Regions from separate parts of the Streptomyces sp. NPDC050085 genome, predicted to be linked through region 1. Evidence: riboswitches for the same ligand, from Rfam matches in the RefSeq annotation. Region 1 holds a riboswitch; each other region holds the start of a gene.

Region 1 (6,907 bases):
CCGCCTCGCACGTCTGCGCCGGAGTTGCCTGCCAGGGGCTGCCGTGGCCGGGGAGGACCCAGGACGCCTCGAGACCCGCGAGGCGCTCGAGCGAGGCGAGCGCCTCGGCCGGGTCGTCGGTGAACGGTGCGGGTTGCGGGCCCGTGCGCCCGGTGAGCACGTGCCGGGTCGTCAGGGCGTCGCCGACGCAGACCGCGTCGGCGATCGGTACGTGGACGGCGACACTGCCCGGCGAGTGGCCCGGCATCCCCACGATCACCGGGCTGCCGGGCAGCTCCAGCACGTCGCCGTCGGCGATCTCGGTCACTTCGCCGACGTACTGGGTGCGCAGGCCGTTCTTGCGCAGGGAGTAGCCGAAGAAGCCGAGCGTCGCACCGAGTCGCATGGGACCGGTCGGGATCTTGGGCTTCTCGCCCGTGCGGGCGCGGACGGCGTCGGCCGCATGCACGTACACCGGCACCTGGTGCTCGCGCCGCAGGCGTTCGGCGAAGCCCAGGTGGTCGGAGTCGCCGTGGGTGAGCACGAGCCCGCGGATGTCGTCGGCGGACTTGCCGAGCACGCGCAACTCGGCCTGCAGATCGTGCCAGTGGCCGGGCAGACCGGCGTCGACGAGGGTGATGCCCTCGGGGGTGTCGATCAGGTAGCAGGACACCTTGTCGTTGCCGAGTCGGTGCAGGTGCGGAGCGAGCTTCATGGGACTCCTGCCGGGGAGGGGGCCGAGATCATGGACTTCTGGCTGGGACGGCATCTTGACACACCAACGCCCCTGCGAGGTAAGGCGGTTGAGGGAGAATGATGTGGGCCCGTAGCGCTCCCGGGGTCCGCGTGGCGGACGCGCGCGGGTGTCGCTCAGCGCAGCACCGCCGCCAGCAGGTCGGAACCCAGCGCCGTCAGGTCGGGCAGATTGAGGGTGTACCGCACGTAGCGGCCGTGCCGCCGTGCCGTGAGCAGGCCCGCGCGGCGCAGGACCGCGATGTGGCGGGACACCTCGGGGGGCGAGAGCTCCCAGAAGTTGGCCAGCTCCGCGTTGGTGTGCGGGCCGCGGGCCAGGGTGCGCAGCAGCCGCAGCCGTACCGGGTGCGAGAGCGCCTCGAGCCGGAGGGAGACCGTCTCCAGGGAGACCGGCTCCGCCGGACTCGGCTCGGACACGGGGTACTGCACCACCGGATGCCAGCCAGGCGCGTGCACCGCCACCAGGTGCGGGCGGCCGTACACGCTGGGGATGAAGGTGACCCCGGAGCCGCGGGCGGCGGTCGACTTGTCCTGCACCTTGTCCACGACGATGCGGTCGCCGTCCGGTGCCAGGGTGACCGCGCCGGAGACCGAGGCGAGCGCCGCCCCGACGCCCTGCCGCCTGAGCAGCTCGTTCTTCAGGCGCAGATCGGTGGCGAGCTGCACCGCGACACCCGCCCAGGCGGCGTCGAAGAACGCCCCGGCGCACTCTTCGAGGGTGCGGCGCACCCGCGCCCGCACCGCGACCGGGTCCGCGAGCAGCCGTTCCGCGAACGCCTCCTGCCGTGCGCCACGCGCCTGGGCCACGTCCAGGGCCCGCTCGCGCGCGGTCGCGTCGGTGAGCGGCGAAGCGCCGCGGAAGTGGACGCGGCTGCTCCCGCACGTGGTGACGAGCGCGGCGGTCACGTACGTCTCGTCGTCGATCCGGTCGACGTCGTCCAACTCCTCCGCGAGGGTCGGCCGGGGCCGCGCGGGGATCAGGAAGTCGGCCTGTGAGGAACGCCAGAGGAACTCCGCCTCCTTGAGCCGCTCCGCCAACTCGTCCGGCAGTCCGGTCCAGACGTCCGCGGCCCAGCCGGCGAACTGCGGATGGTGACCGGGCTCGGCCAGCGCGTGCAGCATCGCGGTCAACTCGGCCAGCGGGGAGGCGGCGAACCGCACCGGCTCGGACGGCACTTCGCTGATGTCGATCCTCAACGTCATCCCCCCATCATTCCGCCCAACCCGCCGGGCGACGGCGTCAGTTGACGAAGTACGTCAACCGACGGGCCCGGCCCCGGCGGTCGAACGCACTGTCTGAGTCATGGCAACCCTCACCGCAATCCGGCCCCGCGCCCTCGTCCGCGCCTCAGGAGGCCCCCGTTATGCCGTCGCGCTGGCCGTGGACGCCCTGGGCACCGGCCTGCTGCGCCCCTTCCTGCTGCTCTACGGCGTGGCCGTGCTGAAGCTGTCCGGGCCGGTCACCGGCACCGCGATGACGGCCGGCATCGTCGCGGGGCTGCTGTGCATGCCCGCGGTGGGCCGCTGGCTCGACCGCGGCGCCCGCAGCACCGTCGTGGCGGCGTCCATGCTGATCCGGGTCCTGGGCGTGGCGCTGCTGATGGCCGCCCCCGCGGGGCACGTCGGGCTCTTCGCGGCGGCAGCACTCTTCCTCGGCATCGGCAACCAGGCCTGGCCGGCCGCCCACGCCGCGCTCGTGGCCACCGTCGCCCATGGCCGAGAACGCGACACCGCTCTCGCGGCGGGCCGCGCCCTGCGCAACGCCGCCCTGGGCGTCGGAGCACTCCTGGCCACCGCATGCATGGCGGGCGGCACAACTGCCCTGCGGGCGCTGGCAGTTGTCACCGCGGTCTCCTACCTCGCCGCGGCCGCCCTGGCGTGGTCGGTGCACGTCCACGCACAGCCGGCCCGGGCCGCGGCCAAGGGCGGCGACGAGGAGCCCGCACCCCGGATGCGCGCGCTGCTCGCCGCCAACGTGATCTACGTCTTCTGCCTCAACGTCCCCGAGATCGCGCTCCCGCTGGTCCTGGTGACGCAGCTCCACGCGTCCTCGGTGTGGCCCGGGGTCGTCTTCGTGGCCAACACGGTGCTGGTCGTCACCCTGCAGGTCCCGGTCACCGTCCTCATGTCCCGCTTCTCCCGGCGGAGCGTGCTGGCCTTCTCCGGCGTGCTTCTTGCCGCCTCCTACCTCGGCTTCCTCGCCGCCGCCTCACTGGGCGGCGCCTTGGCCGTCCCGGCCGTCGCCGCCGTCTCCGTCGTCTGCACGCTCGGCGAGATCGTCTACGCCGGAAGCGCCACCGCCCTCGTCACCGCACTGACCCCGGCCCGTGTCCTGGGCCGCGCCCTCGCCCGCTTCCAGCTCTCCACGGGCTTCGGCCTCGCCGTCTCCCCGGCGGTCATCACGACGCTCGCCCCCTACGGCCCGGCCGCCCTGTGGGGCAGCCTCACGGCAGGCACCCTCCTGTCGGCCTCCGCCGTCGCCGCGGAGAAGGAGGAAGGAACGCCTCCGCGGAATCGCGGTCTTGGCCATGCCCGCGTCACGCGGTAACGTCGCTCCGTTATCGACGACGGTACGACGGAAGCCGGTGAAAGTCCGGCACGGTCGCGCCACTGTGTGCGGAGGGTCCGAGGGCCGCTTCGTGAGTCAGACCCGTGACTGTCGTCCTTTGTGCACCACCGAGATGGGACGCGAACTCCCGAGGAGGCCCTGCCATGGCGCAGCATGTCGCCCAGCCGACCGCCACCACCCCTGCTCTGCCGGCCAAGTTGCCGTTGAAGGCGATCGCCCCCTGGGCCGTCTTCTTCGGCGTACTGATGCTGGTCCTGCTGTACTTCGTCGGCGCCGAGCAGGGCGCCACGTCCGTGTTCAGCGGCGCGGAGGTTCACGAGTGGGTGCACGACGCCCGCCACCTGCTCGGTTTCCCCTGCCACTGACGTAAGGGACGCCGAACGGCTCATGAACTCAACCACCGTACGCAATCTGCTCGTTCGGGGCATGCTCGCCGGTCTCGCGGCCGGCGTGCTCGCCCTGGTCATCTCCTACTGGCTCGGTGAGCCGAACGTCGACAAGGCGATCGCCTTCGAGGAGGCCCACGCCGGGCACTCCCACGGCGACGAGGTCGAACTCGTCTCCCGCAGCCTCCAGTCCACCGCCGGTCTCGCCACCGGCGTCCTCGTCTACGGGGTCGCCTTCGGCGGCATCGCAGCGCTCGCCTACTGCTTCGCGCTCGGGCGGGTGGGCCGCTTCGGCCCGCGCGCCACGGCGCTGCTGCTGTCCGGCTGCGCACTGCTCGCGGTCTACGTCGTCCCGTTCCTGAAGTACCCCGCGAACCCGCCGGCCGTCGGCAACCCCGACACCATCGGCAAGCGGACCACCCTGTACTTCCTGATGATGGTGCTCAGCGTTCTCCTCGCGGTCGTCTCGACGATCGCCGGAAAGCGCCTCGCGCCGCGCTTGGGCACCTGGTACGCCACCGTCGTGGCCGTCCTCGGCTTCGCCGTCGCCATCGGTCTGGCGTTCGCGTTCCTGCCCGTCGTCAACGAGGTGCCGGAGCACTTCCCGGCCGCGCTGCTGTGGCGCTTCCGGCTCTCCGCGCTCGCGATGCAGATCGCGATGTGGGGCGGATTCGGCCTGCTCTTCGGCGAGTTGGCCGAACGACTGCTGAACCCGAAGCCCGCGACGGCCGTGCCCGGACGGGCGCCGGTGCCCGCCGGGCGGTGACCTGAACCATCGCACACAGGAGGGCCCGCGGAACGATCCGAGGGCCCTCTCGCGTTTCTCCGGCACCACCGATGGGGCGACGAACCGAGGAGCCGCATGGGCAGACCACCCCAACCGCGCCACATCATGCTCGGCGGCCACGAAGCCGTCGCCCTGACCATCGACGAGTACGCCCAACTGATCGCGAGCCGACGGCAGATCGGCGGTCAGAGCGCCCGCGTCCGGGTCCTGGCCCACCAGGCGAAGCGCACCGAGCGCCTGGTGCGAGGCCTGGAGGAACTCGTCGAGGAGTGCGCTGCCGAGGCCTGCCGTGCCGCCGGCACACCGCAGCCGGGGCAGCCACGGTCGGACGACCGTCGGGACGACGACTGCCCGCGCTGCGCCGTCGCCGAACTGCTGCGCGGGTACAAGGACATGACGAGCGGCTGACCCGGATGGATCAGGACGTCGTGGTCCCCAGCTCCTCGCGGACCGTGCGTGCGGCCGCGACGAGGTTCTCCAGGGAGGCCCGGGTCTCGGGCCAGCCGCGGGTCTTCAGACCGCAGTCCGGGTTGACCCACAGCCGCTCGGCGGGAATGGCCTCAAGTCCCGTACGCAGCAAGGCGGATGCCTCCTCGGGGCTCGGGATGCGGGGGGAGTGGATGTCGTACACGCCGGGGCCCGCCTCGCGCGGGTAGCCGTGCTCGGCCAGCTCGCGCGCGACCTGCATGTGCGAGCGCGCCGCTTCGAGGCTGATGACGTCGGCGTCGAGGTCGTCGATGGCCCGGACGATGTCGCCGAACTCGGCGTAGCACATGTGGGTGTGGATCTGGGTGTCCGGGCGGACCCCCGCCGTGGACAGGCGGAACGCCTCGGTGGCCCAGGCGAGGTACGCGGCGTGGCCCGCGGCGCGCAGCGGCAGCGTCTCGCGCAGGGCGGGCTCGTCGACCTGGATGACCGAAGTCCCGTTCGCCTCCAGGTCGTTGACCTCGTCGCGCAGGGCGAGGGCGACCTGGCGGGCGGTGTCGCCGAGCGGCTGGTCGTCGCGGACGAAGGACCAGGCGAGCATGGTGACGGGCCCGGTCAGCATGCCCTTGACGGGCCGGTCGGAGAGCGACTGCGCGTACGTCGTCCAGCGCACCGTCATCGGCCCGGGGCGCGCGATGTCACCGGCCAGGACCGGCGGGCGGACGTAGCGGGTGCCGTACGACTGGACCCAGCCGTGCTGCGTGGCGAGGTAGCCGGTGAGCTGCTCGGCGAAGTACTGGACCATGTCGTTGCGTTCGGGTTCGCCGTGCACGAGGACGTCCAGGCCCGTCTTCTCCTGGAACGAGATGACGTCGCGGATCTCGTTCCTGATGCGTTCCTCGTAGCCCGCGGTGTCGATCCGCCCGGCGCGCAAGTCGGCGCGGGCGGTGCGCAGTTCGGTGGTCTGCGGGAAGGATCCGATGGTGGTGGTCGGCAGCAGCGGCAGGCCGAGGAGGGCGCGCTGGGCCGCGGCCCGCTCGGCGTAGGGCTGCGAGCGGCGGCTGTCGGAGTCGGTGACGGCCGCGGCGCGCGCCCGGACGGCCGGGTCGCGGGTGATCGGCGATGCGGTGCGCGAGGCGAGATCGGCCCTGTTGGCCGCGAGTTCCGCGGTGATGGCGTCCGTGCCCTGGGCCAGCCCCTTGGCGAGGATGGCGACCTCGGTGGTCTTCTGCCGGGCGAAGGCGAGCCAGCGCCGGATCTGCGGCTCGATGTCGCGCTCCGCCGCGGCGTCGAGCGGGACGTGGAGCAGCGAGCAGGAGGCGGCCACGTCGACGCGGTCGGCCAGGCCCAGCAGGGTGCCGAGTGTGCTGAGGGACTTCGCCAGGTCGTTGATCCAGATGTTGCGGCCGTTGACGACACCGGCGACCAGCCGCTTGCCGGGCAGGCCGCCGACCGCGGCGAGCGCGTCGAGGTTGGCGGCCGCGGCGTCGGTGAAGTCGAGGGCGAGGCCGTCGACCGGCGCCTTCGCGAGGACGGGCAGCGCGTCACCGAGCTGGTCGAAGTAGGAGGCGACGAGCAGCCTCGGACGGTCGGTGAGGGCGCCGAGGTCGCGGTACGTGCGGGCCGCCGCGCCCAGTTCGGCCGGGGTGCGGTCCTGGACGAGGGCGGGCTCGTCGAGCTGCACCCACGCGGCGCCGGCGGCGCGCAGGTCGGCGAGGACCTCGGCGTACACGGGCAGCAGCCGGTCGAGGAGCGTGAGCGGGTCGAAGTCCGCCGCGACGCCGGGCGCGGGCTTGGCCAGGAGCAGGTACGTGACCGGTCCGACGAGCACCGGGCGGGCGGCGAGCCCCAGGGCGAGGGCCTCCTCGAGCTCCGCGACCTGTTTGGTGGAGTCGGCGGCGAAGACCGTGTCCGGGCCCAACTCAGGCACCAGGTAGTGGTAGTTGGTGTCGAACCACTTGGTCATCTCCAGCGGTGCGACGTCCTGCGTGCCGCGGGCCATGGCGA
Region 2 (7,817 bases), on a different contig from region 1:
CGCAGTGGTACGCGATCACGTCGGCGGACGCGATGGCCTTCACCGCGGCGACGGTCATCAACTCCGGGTCACCGGGCCCGAGTCCGACCCCGTACAGCTTTCCGGTGGTGCCGGTCATGCCCGTCCCGCCTTGTCTTCCTTCTTGTCTTCCCTGTCTTCCATGATCTCGGCCTCGGTCGCGAGCGCGTTGAGCGCGGCCGCCGTGATGGCGCTGCCGCCGCGCCGTCCGCGTACGACGAGGTACTCGAGGCCGAGCGAGTTCGCGGCGAGCGCGTCCTTCGACTCGGCGGCGCCCACGAACCCGACGGGGATGCCGAGCACGGCGGCCGGCCGCGGCGCACCGTTCGCGATCATCTCGAGGAGGTGGAAGAGGGCGGTGGGGGCGTTGCCGATGGCGACGACGGCCCCGTCGAGCCGGTCGCGCCACAGCTCCAGGGCGGCAGCACTCCGCGTCGTCCCCAACTCGGCGGCCAGCGCGGCCACTTGAGGGTCCCGGAGCGTGCACAGTACGTCGTTGTCGGCGGGCAGCCGCTTGCGCGTCACGCCGCTCGCGACCATGTGCGCGTCGCAGAGGATGGGCGCCCCGGCGCGCAGTGCGGCACGGGCCTTGGCGACCACCTGGGCCGAGTGGCCGATGTCCTGTACGAGATCCACCTGACCGCAGGCGTGGATCATGCGGACCGCGACCTGGGCGACGTCGGCGGGCAGGCCCGCGAGCCCGTCCGCCGCCTCGGCGCGGATGGTGGCAAAGGACTCGCGGTAGATCGCCGCGCCGTCCTTCTCGTAGTCATACACGGGGTTCGGCTCTTTCGGTGGGGTCGGTGATGTCGTACGTGCCATGAGGGCGGGCCACGATGTCGATGTAAGGACCGGTCGGGTGACCGCAGCGCCGCTCGCAGCCGGACCAGTAGGTGGGCAGGGCCGGATGGGCCTCGCCGATCCGCGCGGTGGCGTCGGCCCGTACGTCGGCATGGGACTTGGCGCATCCGGGCCGCCCGATGCAGGCGCCGACGCGGGTCCAGGGGGAGTCGGTGTCGTACGCCGTGACGCCGGGCACGACGACGCGGCGCCAGGGGGTCAACCGGAGCTCTTGGAGGGGGTGTTGGGCGGCCAGTTCGATGAGGTCGCGCCAGTGGGTGGGAGTGAGGGTGCCGAAGGGGGGCGCGAAGCCACATTCAGCCCCGCCGGCGATTGAGGCGCGGGGTCCGGGGCGGAGCCCCGTGGCCTGCACGCCGACCTGCTCCAGCCGCTCACCCACCAGCCGCCCCAACTCGCCCTCCGGCAACCCGAGTTCGGCCACCCGCCATACGCGACGTCCAGTAATGCTCCGAGCCGCCTCGACAAAAACCTCAGCCGCGACAACCGCAGCCCGGGCCCCGTCCTCGTACGCCACAGAGAACTCGGCCCCGTCGACACAGAGCACGCCCCGGCCCCCCGGAACCCCCCGCACCAACACATCCGGCCGCAGAGAAGCCACATCCCCCCGCCCGTCATCCAGGGCAAAGAGGAACCGCCCCGACAACCCCGGGGTCACGGCACTCGCACACAGCCCCGCATCAAGCCCGTTCAACCAGGACCGCACGTCCACGAACCCGCCCCCGTCGAGCCCCGACATGGGCGAGGCCACGACATTGCGCACCCGCTCGTGCGCGGCGGAGGGCAACAGCCCGGCGGCCGAGAGCGCGGCGGCCAACTCGGCGTCACACCCGCCCCGCAACCCCCGAAGCTGCACGTTCCCCCGGGACGTGAGGTGCAGCAGCCCGTCCCCGAGCCGCCCCGCGACCTCCCCGAGGGCCCGCGCCGCGGCCACGCCCAGCACCCCGCCGGGTATCCGCACCCGCGCCAGGAACCCGTCGTCCGCGGCGTGCAGCCGCAGCGCGCCCGGGCAGGCGTCGCCGGGGGACATGGGGGAATCGGACATGCCGGGGAGCATACCCATCGCTCTGTGACGGGCATCCCGTACCGGGCGCGGGCCCCGACCCGTACGATGAGCGGTGCCATCGACGGCGACAGGGGAGGAAGCCCGGTGCGAATCCGGCGCGGTCCCGCCACTGTGAGCCCTCTCATAGCCAGAGGGTGAGCCAGGAACTCCCGCCGTCACATGAACCACCCGGGGCGCGGACACCCCGAGGAAGGCCAGCCGACGCATGCTCCTGCTCCTGTCGACCTCCGACACGGACCTGCTCAGCGCCCGCGCGGCGAACACCGCCGCCGACGCCCCGGTCACGTACCGCTTCGCGAACCCTTCCCGGCTGCCGCTGGACGACCTCGACGCGCTGCTCGACGGCGTCGACCTCGTCGTCGTCCGTCTCCTCGGCGGCGTCCGCGCCTGGCAGGACGGCATCGACCGGCTGACCGCGGCCGCGATCCCGATGGTCGTGCTCAGCGGTGAACAGGCCCCGGACGCCCAGCTGATGGCGGCCTCCACGGTCCCGGTCGGGATCGCGGCGGAGGCCCACAAGTACCTGGCGCACGGCGGCCCGCAGAACCTGGCGCACCTCGCCCGCTTCCTGTCGGACACGGTCCTGCTCACCGGCCACGGCTTCGAACCGCCCGCGGCGGCGCCGACCTGGGGCGCGCTCGACCGTCCGGAGGCGTCCGGGCAGGGCCCGACCATCGCGGTGCTCTATTACCGCGCCCACCACATGAGCGGCAACACGGCGTTCGTGCACGCCCTGTGCGACGAGATCGAGCGCGCGGGCGGCCGCCCCCTCCCGCTGTACGTGGCCTCTCTGCGCGCCCCCGAGGCCGAGTTGATCGACGCGCTGCGCGCCGCCGACGCCATCGTCACGACGGTGCTCGCGGCGGGTGGCACACGGCCGGCGGAGGCTTCGGCGGGCGGCGACGACGAGTCGTGGGACGCGGGCGCGCTCACCCGGCTCGACGTCCCGATCCTCCAGGCCCTGTGCCTGACGTCCTCCCGCGCGGACTGGGAGGAGAACGACGAGGGCGTCTCCCCGCTGGACGCGGCGAGCCAGATCGCGGTGCCGGAGTTCGACGGCCGCCTCATCACGGTCCCGTTCTCCTTCAAGGAGATCGACGAGGACGGGCTGCCCGCGTACGTCGCCGACGCCGAGCGCGCGTCCCGCGTGGCCGGGATCGCCGTACGCCACGCACGCCTGCGCCACATCCCGGCGGCGGACAAGAAGCTGGCGCTCGTCCTGTCCGCGTACCCCACCAAGCACTCCCGCATCGGCAACGCGGTCGGCCTGGACACCCCGGCCTCCGCGGTGGCGCTGCTGCGCCGACTGCTGGACGAGGGCTACGACTTCGGGGACCGGGCCGACATCCCGGGCCTGGTCTCGGGCGACGGCGACGAGTTGATCCGGGCGCTCATCGACGCGGGCGGCCACGACCAGGACTGGCTCACGGAAGAGCAGCTGGCCGCCAACCCGGTCCGCATCCCGGCCGCCGACTACAAGCGCTGGTACGCGACGCTGCCCCAGGAACTCCGTACGAACGTCGAGCAGCACTGGGGCCCGCCGCCCGGCGAGATGTTCCTCGACCGCTCCCGCAACCCCGAGGGCGACATCGTGCTCGCGGCCCTGCGCCGCGGCAACCTCCTCATCCTCATCCAGCCGCCGCGCGGCTTCGGCGAGAACCCGATCGCGATCTACCACGACCCCGATCTGCCGCCGTCCCACCACTACTTGGCCGCGTACCGCTGGATCGCGGCGCCCGCTGCCGACAACGGGTTCGGCGCCGACGCGATGATCCACCTCGGCAAGCACGGCAACCTGGAGTGGCTGCCCGGCAAGAACGCGGGCCTGTCCGCCGCCTGCGGCCCCGACGCAGCGCTCGGCGACGTCCCGCTGATCTACCCGTTCCTGGTCAACGACCCGGGCGAGGGCACCCAGGCCAAGCGCCGCGTCCACGCCACGCTCATCGACCACCTGGTCCCGCCGATGGCCCGCGCCGACAGCTACGGCGACATCGCCCGCCTGGAACAACTCCTGGACGAGCACGCGCAGATCGCGTCGATGGACCCGGCGAAGCTCCCGGCGATCCGGGCCCAGATCTGGACCCTCATCCAGGCCGCGAAGCTCGACCACGACCTGGGGGTCGAGGACCGCCCCGAGGACGAGGGCTTCGACGACTTCATCATGCATCTCGACGGCTGGCTCTGCGAGATCAAGGACGTCCAGATCCGCGACGGCCTCCACGTCCTGGGCAACCCCCCGGCAGGCCCCGACCGGGTCAACCTGGTCCTCGCGATCCTCCGGGCCCGCCAGATCTGGGGCGGCACGACCGCCCTGCCGGGCCTGCGCGAGGCCCTGGGCCTGGACGAGTCGAAGGCGACCCGCACGGACGCGGACGCGGTCGAGGAACAGGCCCGCGCCCTGGTCGAGGCCATGGAGGCCGCGGACTGGAACCCGGAGTCCGTCCCCACCGACGTATCGGACCAGGTCCGCGCCATCCTCGACTTCGCCGCACGAGAGGTCGTCCCCCGGCTCAGCCGCACCACCGACGAACTCGACCACGCCGTAAGGGCATTGGAAGGCCGCTTCATCCCGGCAGGCCCCAGCGGCTCCCCCCTGCGCGGCCTCGTCAACGTCCTGCCGACCGGCCGCAACTTCTACTCCGTCGACCCGAAGGCCGTCCCGTCCCGCCTCGCCTGGGAGACGGGCCAGGCCCTGGCCGACTCCCTCATCGAGCGCTACCGCCAGGACAACGACAACGCGTACCCCACCTCCGTGGGACTGTCCCTGTGGGGCACGAGTGCCATGCGCACAGCGGGAGACGACGTCGCCGAAGCCCTCGCCCTGCTCGGCATCCGCCCGGTCTGGGACGACGCCTCGCGCCGCGTGACGGGCCTCGAGCCCATCCCGTACGAGGAGTTGAACCGCCCCCGCATCGACGTCACGCTCCGCATCTCCGGCTTCTTCCGCGACGCGTTCCCGCACACGATCGGCATCCTCGACGACGCGGTCCGCCTGGCCGCGTCCCTGGACGAGCCGGCCGAGCGCAATCACGTACGGGCGCACGTCCAGGCGGATGTCGCGGAACACGGCGACGAGCGCCGGGCCACCACCCGCATCTTCGGCTCGCGCCCCGGCACGTACGGCGCGGGCCTGCTCCAGCTGATCGACTCCAAGGACTGGCGCACGGACGCGGACCTCGCCGAGGTCTACACGGTGTGGGGCGGCTACGCGTACGGCCGCGGCCTGGACGGACGCTCGGCCCGCACCGACATGGAGACGGCGTACAAGCGCATCGCGGTGGCCGCCAAGAACACCGACACCCGCGAGCACGACATCGCCGACTCCGACGACTACTTCCAGTACCACGGCGGCATGGTGGCGACGGTCCGTGCGCTGCGCGGCACGGCCCCCGCCGCGTACATCGGCGACTCGACGCGTCCCGAGACGGTCCGCACCCGCACGCTCGTAGAGGAGACGTCCCGCGTCTTCCGCGCCCGCGTCGTCAACCCCAAGTGGATCGAGGCGATGCGCCGCCACGGCTACAAGGGCGCCTTCGAACTCGCGGCGACGGTCGACTACCTCTTCGGCTACGACGCGACGACCGGCGTGATCGCCGACTGGATGTACGACAAGCTCACGCAGACGTACGTACTCGACGAGACGAACCGCCAGTTCCTCTCCGAGGCCAACCCGTGGGCGCTGCACGGCATCGCGGAGCGTCTCCTGGAGGCCGAGTCCCGCGGCATGTGGGAGAAGCCGGACCCGCAGACCCTTGAGGCCCTCCGCCAGGTGTACCTGGAGACGGAGGGCGACCTGGAGGCCGACGAGTAGGGACGAGCGCGGACCGGGGTTCAGCGAAGGGTCACGGAGAAGCTCCGCCCGTACGCCTGCCGCGTGTCCACGTCGAGCCGGGTGCCGCCGCGCACCCGGCTCACCCGCACCGCCGCGTCCCCGGAGACCTTCCGAAGGCCGGGCCCCCGCAGCACGACGGTCACCGTGTCCCGGCCCGTCGTCGGGTCGCAGACGGCGACCGTGACGTCCCGCTCGCGCCGGACCAGGACGGACGCGGGCCCCTCGACGGACAGCCCCGCCAGGTGGTGCGTACCGCCGGTGAAGGTGTTGGCGGCGGTGAGGCCGAGCCGTTCGTCGCGCACGGCCTGCAGGAGCGGGCTGTTGTGCAGGACGCGTGCACCGCGGTGGCCCCGCACGGCCGCCTCGGAGGCGGCGTTGGGCAGCAACGCATAGGCAAAATGGGCGAGTTGGGAGTCTGCTTCCTGCTCGACCGCGAGCGAGAACACCTGCTTGGTCACGGCCGTGTCCGGGTTCGACGTGCGCACCACGCGCCGGCTCCGCGTCACCGTCTCGAGGCGCGTACGCGGCCGGGGGCAGCCGTCGAGCAGGACGTAGCCCACGGCCGTGCCCCGCGTCTCGTTGGCCCACCGCACCCAGCCGGTCCCCTCGCCCACCGTCACCCGGTCACCGGCCGCGGCGATCCGCGCGTCGAGCGTCGTCGTGACCGCCCGGCCGCCGCCCGGCGCGTCCCCGACCCCGGCGGCGAGCACGACGATCTCGTCGTCGAGCAGGAACCAGGACCTGGTGGCCCGCGCGCTGCGGTACACGACGAAGTCGTCCGGCAGGACGCCCGCCTGCTTGTCCCGCCAGGGCACGTCGTCGGAGAGGACCCAGCCCACTGCGCCGTACGCGCCGAGGGTCGCTCCGCCCGAGTACGTCTGGGTGGCGGTCGGGAAGTAGACGTAGGTGTTCTGGGACTCGCTGGACGCCGTGAAGTTCAGGGGGTGCGACGGGTTGTCGTAGAAGAGCTTGCCGCCGTACAACTCCGGTACGGTCCCCCGGTGTTCGACGGGTGCGGTCACTCCGGCCAGTCCGTACGGCGACACGGTGGTGAAGTAGTCGACCCCGTACGACTCGCGCTGGTCCTGCCCCGACAGGTACAGGTAGTGCGCGCCGTCGCCCTGGAACCAGGGCATCAGGTTCTCCCCGCTCATGTACTCGTACTTGCTGATCCGCGCCGAGCTGCGGGCCAGCGTGAACGCGTAGCCGGGCCGCCGGTGCACGGTGCGGTCCATGGAGTTGAAGGCGACCGAGCGGGCAGGGGGGTTCAGATCGGCGGCGGGGACGGACGCGTCCGCGAGGACGTCCGCGTAGCGCACCACGCTCAGCGGTGACACGAAGGCCGTCGGGTCGAGCGCGGACCGCGAGGTGGCCCGGATGTGCTTCACGTAGCTCTTCAGCGCGGTCGCCGCGTCGCCGGTCGACAGCGAGGCGAGGTCGACGACCGCTTCGACGACCGTGGCGACGTCGTCGTACCCGGTGCCGGTGCGCGACACCGAGCGTCCCTTCACCGCCTCCATCATCCAGCCCTCGAAGATGAGCGGCGCGAACCCGTCGCGCACCCACCCCTGCACGGTCGGCACCAGCTCGCCGCCGTGCGCGAACCCGGTCCCGTCGAGGATCTTCAGCGTCTGCACGACGCGACTGAGCAGCCCCTTGCCGTACGCGCCCGTGTACGCGACGGAGGCGTGCTGGATGAAGGAGCCGTCGGCGTAATACCCGTCCGTCACACCGTGGTCGAGGTGGTACGGGTCGATCGTCGCGAAGACGGTGAGCTGGTCGGTGAGGGCTTTGCGGATCCGCGTCTCGTCAGCGGTCAGGGCGCCCTGGAGGACGCGGTTGGTGGTGATGTCGGCGAGGTTGGCGCCGGTGTGGAAGCGGGAGTCGAGGTCGACGTCGCCGTCCTTGCCGTTGCGCAGGTACGCGTCCATGGAGGCGATGTACGTACGTATCAGCTCGGCGTCGGCCCGCTCCGCGAGCAGCACCAGCGTCTTGCTGATGTGCTGCGAGATGCCGATCTCCCAGAAGAACCAGTTGCCGTAG
Region 3 (7,817 bases), 120 kb from region 1:
GTCGAGCACCCCGGCCGCCTTCAGGGCGATCAGGTTGCGCCGGACGTCCTGCTCGGGCTCGGCGCCGAGGTGGCGCCCGCGGCCCAGCCACGCGGTGTCGGGGACGGTGGGCGAGGAAGGCGAGGAAGAAGAATTCTTGGCCATGGAGTCGATCTGTGGGCGGTCGGGGGCCCGACCAGTATGGTCCTTCGACCCGTCGAAGGGCACGGGCAGGGTGCGCGGGTGTCGGGATTGTCGTCCGTGTGCCCCGCTCTCCCGGCGTGCGACGCCGTGGCGCGGCGCCCCCGATCCCGTACGCTCGGCGGATGGCCAGGTACTTCGACGTGCACCCCGAGAACCCGCAGGCGCGCATCATCGGCGCGGTCGCCGACGGCATCCGCGACAGCGCGCTGATCGCGTATCCCACGGACTCCTGCTACGCCCTCGGCTGCCGGCTCGGCAACCGCGAGGGCGTCGAGCGGATCCGCGCGATCCGGAACCTCGACGACAAGCACCACTTCACGCTGGTCTGCCAGGACTTCGCGCAGCTCGGCAGGTTCGTGCACATCGACAACGACGTGTTCCGCGCGATCAAGGCGGCCACGCCCGGCAGCTACACGTTCATCCTGCCCGCCTCGCGCGAGGTGCCGCGCCAGCTGCAGCACCCCAAGAAGAAGACCGTCGGCGTGCGCATCCCCGACCACGTCGTCACCCAGGCGCTGCTGGCCGAGCTCGGTGAGCCGCTGCTGTCCAGCACCCTGCTGCTGCCCGGCGAGGACGAGCCGCTGACCCAGGGCTGGGAGATCAAGGAGCGGCTCGACCACGCGGTCGACGCGGTGCTCGACTCCGGCGACTGCGGCACCGAACCCACCACCGTCATCGACTTCTCCGACGGCGGGGCCGAGATCATCCGGTACGGCGCGGGCGACGCCGAGCGCTTCGAGTAGTCATCGGACCGTGCCCAGGAAGCGGATGTGCGGGCGCTCGCCGGGCCCCGGCCGTGTGATGTGGGCGCGCACCCCGTAGACGTCCGCGACGAGGTCCTCGGTGAGCACGGCCCCGGGCTCGCCCGCGGCCACGACCCGGCCCTCGCGGAGCACGACGACCTGGTCGCAGTAGGCGGCGGCCAGGTTCAGGTCGTGCAGGGCGACGACGCTCGTGATCTGAAGTCCGCCGATCAGGTCGAGGAGCTCCAGCTGGTGCTGGATGTCGAGGTGGTTCGTCGGCTCGTCCAGGAGCAGCTCGCGCGGTTCCTGGGCCAGCGCGCGGGCGATCTGCACCCGCTGGCGCTCCCCGCCGGACAGCGTGTGCCACAGGCGGTGCGCCCGGTCGGCGAGGCCGCTGCGGGCCAGCGCCGCACGGACCGCGGCCTCGTCGTCGGCCGATGCCGGGGCCCAGGCGCGGCGGTGCGGGACCCGGCCGAGCCGTACGACGTCGGCGACCGTCAACTCGACCTGGGTGTCGCTCTGTTGCTGGACCAGCGCGATCCGCCGGGCGGCCGTTCTGCGCGGCACCCCGGCGAGCGGGTCCCCGTCGAGCGTGACGACACCCGACGCCGGGGCGAGCACCCCGGCGAGCAGGCGCAGCAGCGTCGACTTGCCCGAGCCGTTCGGGCCGAGCAGCCCGGTGACCGTGCCGGGCCGGGGCGTCAGGCTCACCCCGTCGAGGACGAGGGCGCCCCCGGCCGACCAGGAGACGCGGTCCGCGTGCAGGCCCGCGCTCACCGGACGGCCCGGCCGCGGTACAGGACGAGCACGAACGCGGGCACACCGATCAGCGACGTCACGACCCCCACCGGCACCTCCTGGGGCTCCAGGACCGTACGCGCCAGCGTGTCGACCCAGACGAGGAACACCGCACCCGCGAGCGCCGTGACCGGCAGCAGCCGTGTGTGCCCCGGGCCGACCAGGGCGCGGGCCGCGTGCGGCAGCACCAGACCGACGAAGCCGATCGCCCCGGCCGCGCTGACCAGGGCCGCCGTCAACAGGGCCGTCACACACAGCAGCACGAGCCGGGTGCGGGCCACGCGCACGCCGAGCGCGGCCGCCGCCTCCGGGCCGAAGGCGAACGCGTCCAGGGTCCTGCCGTGGCCGAGGCACACCGCCAGCGTCACCACGAGCACCGCCAGGCACAGCCACACCTCCGTCCAGCCGACGCCGCCCAGCGAGCCGAGCAGCCAGAACAGGACGCCGCGCGTCGTCTCCGCGTCGGCCGCCGTCAGCACCACGAACGACGTCAGCGCCGAGAAGAGCTGCATCGCGGCGACCCCGCACAGCACGACCCGGTCCGTGGTGCCGCCCAGCGTGTGGCTGAGCAGCAGCACCAGGGCGAAGGAGCACAGCGCCCCGAGGAAGGCCCCGCCCGACACCGAGACGGCGCCGCCGCCCAGACCGAGGACCACCACGAGCACCGCGCCGGTCGACGCGCCCGAGGACACGCCCAGGACGAACGGATCGGCGAGCGGATTGCGCAGCAGCGCCTGCAGCACCGTGCCGCAGACCGCGAGGCCCGCCCCGCACACCGCCGCGAGCAGCGTCCGCGGCAGCCGCAGGTCCCACACGATGCCGTCCCGGATCGGCGACAGCTGCGACGTGCCCCAGCCCAGGCGTTCCCCGACCGTCGTCCACACGTCACCGACGCCGATGTGCGCGGGGCCGATCGTGATCGCGACGGCCACGGACGCACACAGGACGGCGACGGCGGCGGCCCAGGCCAACACGGGCCGGACGAAGGGCAGTTGGGTGGTGCTCACTTGGCCAGGCCGAAGGTGCGCAGACCGGCGGCGACCTTCTCCACGCCGTCCACCGTCCGGATCGTCGGATTCATGTCCTGCCCGCGCAGCAGCACGTACCGCTTCTCGCGCACGGCGCTCATGTGCTTCGTGACCGGGTCGGACTCCAGGAACTCGATCTTCTGCGCGGCGGACTCCGCGGACTGCGAGCGGCGGGTGAGATCGCCGATGACGAGGACGTCCGGATCGCGGTCGGCCACCGTCTCCCAGTTGATCTGCGGCCACTCCTCGTGCGTGTCGTCGAAGACGTTGCGCACCCCGGTCTCCTCGGTGACGATGCCGGGCGCGCCGCAACAGCCCGCCATGTAGGGCGAGTCGGCGTTCGCGAACCAGTACAGGACGCTGACGTCCGACGCGTCGAGCCCCGAAGTGGCCTTCGTGACGCGGGACTTGAGGCGTGTGATCAGCTGCTCTCCGCGCTCGCGCACGTCGAAGACCCGCGCGAGGTCGCGTATCTCGCCGTAGACGGTGTCCATGGTCAGCGCCGACGTGCGCACGCCGTCCCCGTCTCCGCTGTTGTCCTTGCCCGCGCAGTCCGTGGGGGAGAGGTAGGTGGGTACGCCGAGCTGCTGGAACTGCCCGCGGGTCGCCACTCCGCCCTTGCCGAGCGTGTACGCGAACGAGGCCGCGGCGAAGTCGGGTTCCGTGTCCAGGACCTTCTCGAAGGACGGATAGCGGTCGGCGAGCCGCGGCACCTTCGCGTTCTCCTTCTCCAGCCCCTTCAGGACCGGATCGGTCCACGTCGCCGTGCCCACCATCCGGTCGGCGAGCCCGAGCGAGAGCATGATCTCCGCCGAGCCCTGGTCGAGGGCGACGGCCCGGCGCGGGGCGTGGGTGACCTCGACCTTCGTGCCGCAGTTGTCGAGCGTGACGGCGTCGCCCGCGCGCCGCGACGTGTCTGCGGAGCCCTGGCCGCCACAGGCCGTGAGCAACAGGGCGCCCGCCAACAGCGGTGCGAGGCAGCGGACTTGACGTGCGAACAGCACGGAACTTCCTTCGTCTCCAGGGCCCATGCGCGGAGCCGGTCTACGGTCCACCCCCGGCCGTGCATCGGTCCTGGAGGCCGCCAGCAGGTCTTCGGACTCGGGATCGTCCGCGCGAAGCGCCTTCCCGGGCCGGTTCGACCGGCCCAGTGGCAGTTGCTCCGCCCGTCACCCTCACCGCTGCGCGTCAGCTCCGGAATTCCACCGGATTCCCTGACCCGTATGCGTACGAGTACGCACAAAGGTACGACTGGCCATCGGAAGGTATCACTACGCTCGCCCCGTCCCGACGGCCGGTGTCACCGCTCCGCGTTGAGCGCGTCCACCGCTCCCGCCGCGTCGCCGATCGTCGCGTAGTCCACGGCGACGAAGTTCACCGGGCGGCCGCGTGCCCGCTCGCAGCGGTGGGCGCGGTCCAGGACGAAGTCGCGGGCGTTGACCGTGCCCGCGTCGAGGCGGCTGCCGCCGTTGATGGTGATGAAGTGGTTGAGCAGGAACAGCCGCTTGTCGTCTCCGCCGCGGTGCGGGACGCAGCTCATCTCGCCGGGGGAGCGGAACGCGAACGGGGTCTCCATGCCGTACGCGTAGAAGTTGCGGTACCAGGGCGCGGGGCCGTCGGCCTCCTCGGCGAACACGACCAGGCGGCGACCGCTGTCGATCATCTCGCCGAGCGTCGGCCACGGCTTCGCCGGATCCCGGTCGGGCGTGTGCACGAGGTCCGTCAACCCGGCCTCGGCGACGGCCTGTTGGGTCTCCTCGCCGGTGATCGCGTCCTGCACGATGAACGTGACGACCTCGCTCGGATGCTGCCGCATCCACGCGCCGATCTCGCGGAGCGTCGGCACCAGGGGCAGCGCGCCCGCCCGGCACACCGCATGGCACAGCCACAGGCCCTCGCGCGGCGGGTTGATGGTGTTGACCGCCTGCTCGACGAGCGCCCGCTGCGCGTCCGTGAAGTCCGAGGCGTCGAGCCGCGCGGCGATCTCGTCGGGCCGCTCCCACCGGTAGGTGTCGATCTGCAGGGCGCGCACGCCGTCGTCCAACTGGGCCGTGATGCCCGGGTCCTGGAGCGGCCCGATGAACCGGTCGACGGTCGTCGACATGGCGTTGTGCGAGGTGAGGTACGCGACCTCGTCGTACGGGCGGTCGCACAGCGCGGCGCTGCCCTGGCACAGCCGCGGCGCGGCCGCACTCGTCGCGAGCGGCACCACGACCATCCCCGCCAGCGCCACGGCCGCCGCACCGAGCCCGAGCCCGACCAGAGCCCGCGAACCCGTCGCACGTACGCGAAGACGCGCCGCGACGACCAGGCCCGCCCCGACGACGGCCGGGACCAGCGCCGCCCACAGCGCGCTGCGCGTGAGGTCGCCGACGGCCGCCCGCTGCACGTCGTCGACCAGGCGCGCGAGGCTCGCCGGCCAGGAGGCGGGCGGGTCGACGACGCGTCCGTCGGTGAGCAGCCGCGCCGCGACGACGACGGCCGCCGTCAGCAGGCCGCCGGTGAGCAGCGGCAGCCCGAGCCGCCGCAGCCGGCGCGCCTGCAGGGGAGAACCGAGGAACCACAGGGCGGCGAGCGCCAGGACGAGCAGGACCGCGGCCACGAGCTCCACCAGGCCGAGGCCCGCCGCGGTGTAGGGGCGCAGATCGTGCACGGCCCGGAGGTCGTTGCCGGAGGCCGCGAGGGCCGCGGTGAGGTCCCAGGTGCCGCCGCCCACGCTCTCCTGGATCCGGCGGGCCGCCTCCCGGGTGTCGTCGGAGACCAGGGAGGGCGCCACGGCGGCGAGCGCGGTGGCGACGTCACCCTCGGCGAGAGCCGTCTCCACCTGCGGGCGCAGCGCGTCACGGTCCTGCTCCGACAGCGGCCGCAGCAGCGCCTCGGCGACCTGGCCCGCCTGGTCGGGCGTCAGTGGCAACGCGGGCAGCCCGGCGGGCACGCGCCCCTCGGTGAGATCGCGTACCGCGCCCGACACGTCGGCCGTGAACCGGTCGAAGTCCGGTTCGTCGCGCCGCTGCAGACCGGAGACGAGATCACCGAAGTACGTCTGCGCGAGCTGGTCGACGTTGTCGAGCACCGGACGCAGGTCCACGGTCAGGTCGAGCGTGGCGCGGTCCCCGTTCAGATAGCCGACCACGGCGTCGATCTGCTGCCGCGTCAGGTCCCGCAGGGTGTCCGGCGGCAGTACCAGCTTGATGTTGGACGTCACCTGGGCCTCGGGCACGGCGAGCCGGGCCAGCAGGTCGCGGGTGACCGGCGAGGCCTCGGGGTCCACCAGGACCTCGTTGTAGAGCCGGTCGTAGGCGTGCTGCTCGTCCAGGACGGACGCGTGGAACGCCGGGTCGAGCAGCGTGCCGCGCAGCGTGGCCGTCGCGATGACGCACAGCGTGGCCAGCACCGCCACGAGGAAGGCGACCACGCGCCCGGCCCGCTGCACGGCGCGCCGTCAGAAGTCCACGGGGTCGCGCACGATCGGGCACGTCATGCAGTGCCCGCCGCCGCGGCCCCGGCCCAGCTCGGCGCCGACGATGGTGATGACCTCGACACCCGCCTTGCGCAGCAGGGTGTTGGTCTGCGTGTTGCGGTCGTAGGTGAAGACGACACCGGGTTCGACCGCGACCGCGTTGTTGCCGCTGTCCCACTGCTGGCGCTCCGAGGCGTACACGTCGCCGCCCGTCTCGATGACCTGCAGGCCGGGCAGCCCGAGCGACTTGGCGACGACGTCGACGAACGCGGCCGAGCCCTCGTCGGTGATGTCGAGCCCGGGCGCCTTGTCGCTCGGGCGCAGCGAGAACGTGTGCACCGAGTCCATGATCCGCGGGTACAGCGTGACGATGTCCCGGTCGGCGAACGTGAAGACCGTGTCCAGGTGCATAGCCGAACGCAGCTTCGGCATCCCGGCGACGATCACGTGCTCGGCCGCGCCCCGCTCGAACAGGGCGGCCGCGACCTGCGTGATGGCCTGCCGCGAGGTGCGCTCGCTCATGCCCATCAGGACCACGCCGTTGCCGACGGGCATGATGTCGCCGCCCTCGAACGTGGCCTGCCCCCAGGCGAGTTCGGGATCGCCCCACCACACCGTCGAGCCGACGAAGTCCGGATGGAACGTGTAGACCGCCTTCATCAGCAGCGTCTCGTCGTGCCGCGCCGGCCAGTACAGCGGGTTGAGGGTGAGTCCGCCGTACAGCCAGCACGTGGTGTCGCGCGTGTAGAGCGTGTTGGGCAGCGGCGGCATCAAGTACTCGCGCACGCCCGTCGATTCACGCGCCATCGACACGTACGCCGAGCGGTAGTCGTCGGGCAGATCGGTCGTGGCGAGACCGCCGATGAGGTACTCGGCGAGCTGCCGCGGCTCCAGCGTCTCCAGGAAGGCGCGGGTGTCGTCGATGAGCCCGGCGCCGACCTGATTGGCGACGATCTTGCGGTCCAGGAGCCAGGACCTGGCCTCCGGGAGCGCCATCGTCTCGGCGAGCAGCTCGTGCAGCTCGACGACGTCGACGCCGCGCTGCCGCAGCTTGTTGACGAAGTCGGCGTGGTCGCGCTGGGCGTTCTCCACCCACATGACGTCGTCGAAGAGCAGGTCGTCGGAGTTGGTCGGGGTCAGCCTGCGGTGCGCGAGCCCCGGCGCGCAGACCAGGACCTTGCGCAGCCTGCCCACCTCGGAGTGGACGCCGTACGCGGCGGACGCGGGGGTGTCGTGGTCAGTCACGGTGTGCCTTCCGGGGGTCGGGTCTCACAGGCTGATCCAGCCGGCGGCCAGCGCGACGACGCCGACCACGGCGCCGACGACGGAGACGACCAGAATGATCAACTCACGGGGGGAGAACAGGCGTCGGCCCTGCTCCCTGCGGGCCATGACGAACAGGATCGTGGCGGGCGCGTAGAACACGAACGACACCAGGACGAACTTCAGCCCGGCCGCGTACAGCATGAACGCCGTGTAGAGCGTGGCGATCGCCGCGATCGTCAGCTCGCGCGTCGTGGTGCGCCCGCCGTCCGTACGGGCATCGGGCCGCGCCCCGATCTTCACGGCGAACGCGGCCGCCAGCAGGTAGGGGATCAGCGACAG

Evidence for each region. A riboswitch is a leader RNA that binds a small molecule or an ion and turns the genes downstream of it on or off. The one in region 1 is predicted to bind cobalamin.
Region 2: another riboswitch for cobalamin. It lies ahead of cobN (cobaltochelatase subunit CobN); the one in region 1 lies ahead of ACIBUY_RS25325 (CbtB-domain containing protein).
Region 3: another riboswitch for cobalamin. It lies ahead of ACIBUY_RS25900 (ABC transporter substrate-binding protein); the one in region 1 lies ahead of ACIBUY_RS25325 (CbtB-domain containing protein).

Annotation. Positions count from the first base shown of each region.
Region 1 covers NZ_JBITJZ010000007.1:112-7,018, forward strand. The annotation lists gene ACIBUY_RS25310 (MBL fold metallo-hydrolase) at 1-694, opposite strand, end outside; gene ACIBUY_RS25315 (helix-turn-helix domain-containing protein) at 850-1,935, opposite strand; gene ACIBUY_RS25320 (MFS transporter) at 2,036-3,280, shown strand; cobalamin riboswitch at 3,272-3,407, shown strand; gene ACIBUY_RS25325 (CbtB-domain containing protein) at 3,445-3,666, shown strand; gene ACIBUY_RS25330 (CbtA family protein) at 3,689-4,453, shown strand; gene ACIBUY_RS25335 (hypothetical protein) at 4,550-4,882, shown strand; gene metE (5-methyltetrahydropteroyltriglutamate--homocysteine S-methyltransferase) at 4,893-6,907, opposite strand, start outside.
Region 2 covers NZ_JBITJZ010000003.1:377,958-385,774, reverse strand. The annotation lists gene cobJ (precorrin-3B C(17)-methyltransferase) at 1-118, opposite strand, end outside; gene ACIBUY_RS14195 (precorrin-8X methylmutase) at 115-795, opposite strand; gene ACIBUY_RS14190 (cobalamin biosynthesis protein CobG) at 788-1,921, opposite strand; cobalamin riboswitch at 1,976-2,114, shown strand; gene cobN (cobaltochelatase subunit CobN) at 2,148-5,753, shown strand; gene ACIBUY_RS14180 (polysaccharide lyase family 8 super-sandwich domain-containing protein) at 5,774-7,817, opposite strand, start outside.
Region 3 covers NZ_JBITJZ010000007.1:118,217-126,033, forward strand. The annotation lists gene ACIBUY_RS25880 (hypothetical protein) at 1-144, opposite strand, end outside; gene ACIBUY_RS25885 (L-threonylcarbamoyladenylate synthase) at 306-926, shown strand; gene ACIBUY_RS25890 (ABC transporter ATP-binding protein) at 927-1,703, opposite strand; gene ACIBUY_RS25895 (FecCD family ABC transporter permease) at 1,700-2,716, opposite strand; gene ACIBUY_RS25900 (ABC transporter substrate-binding protein) at 2,728-3,783, opposite strand; cobalamin riboswitch at 3,821-4,023, opposite strand; gene ACIBUY_RS25905 (hypothetical protein) at 4,053-6,185, opposite strand; gene ACIBUY_RS25910 (arginine deiminase) at 6,195-7,457, opposite strand; gene ACIBUY_RS25915 (basic amino acid/polyamine antiporter) at 7,482-7,817, opposite strand, start outside.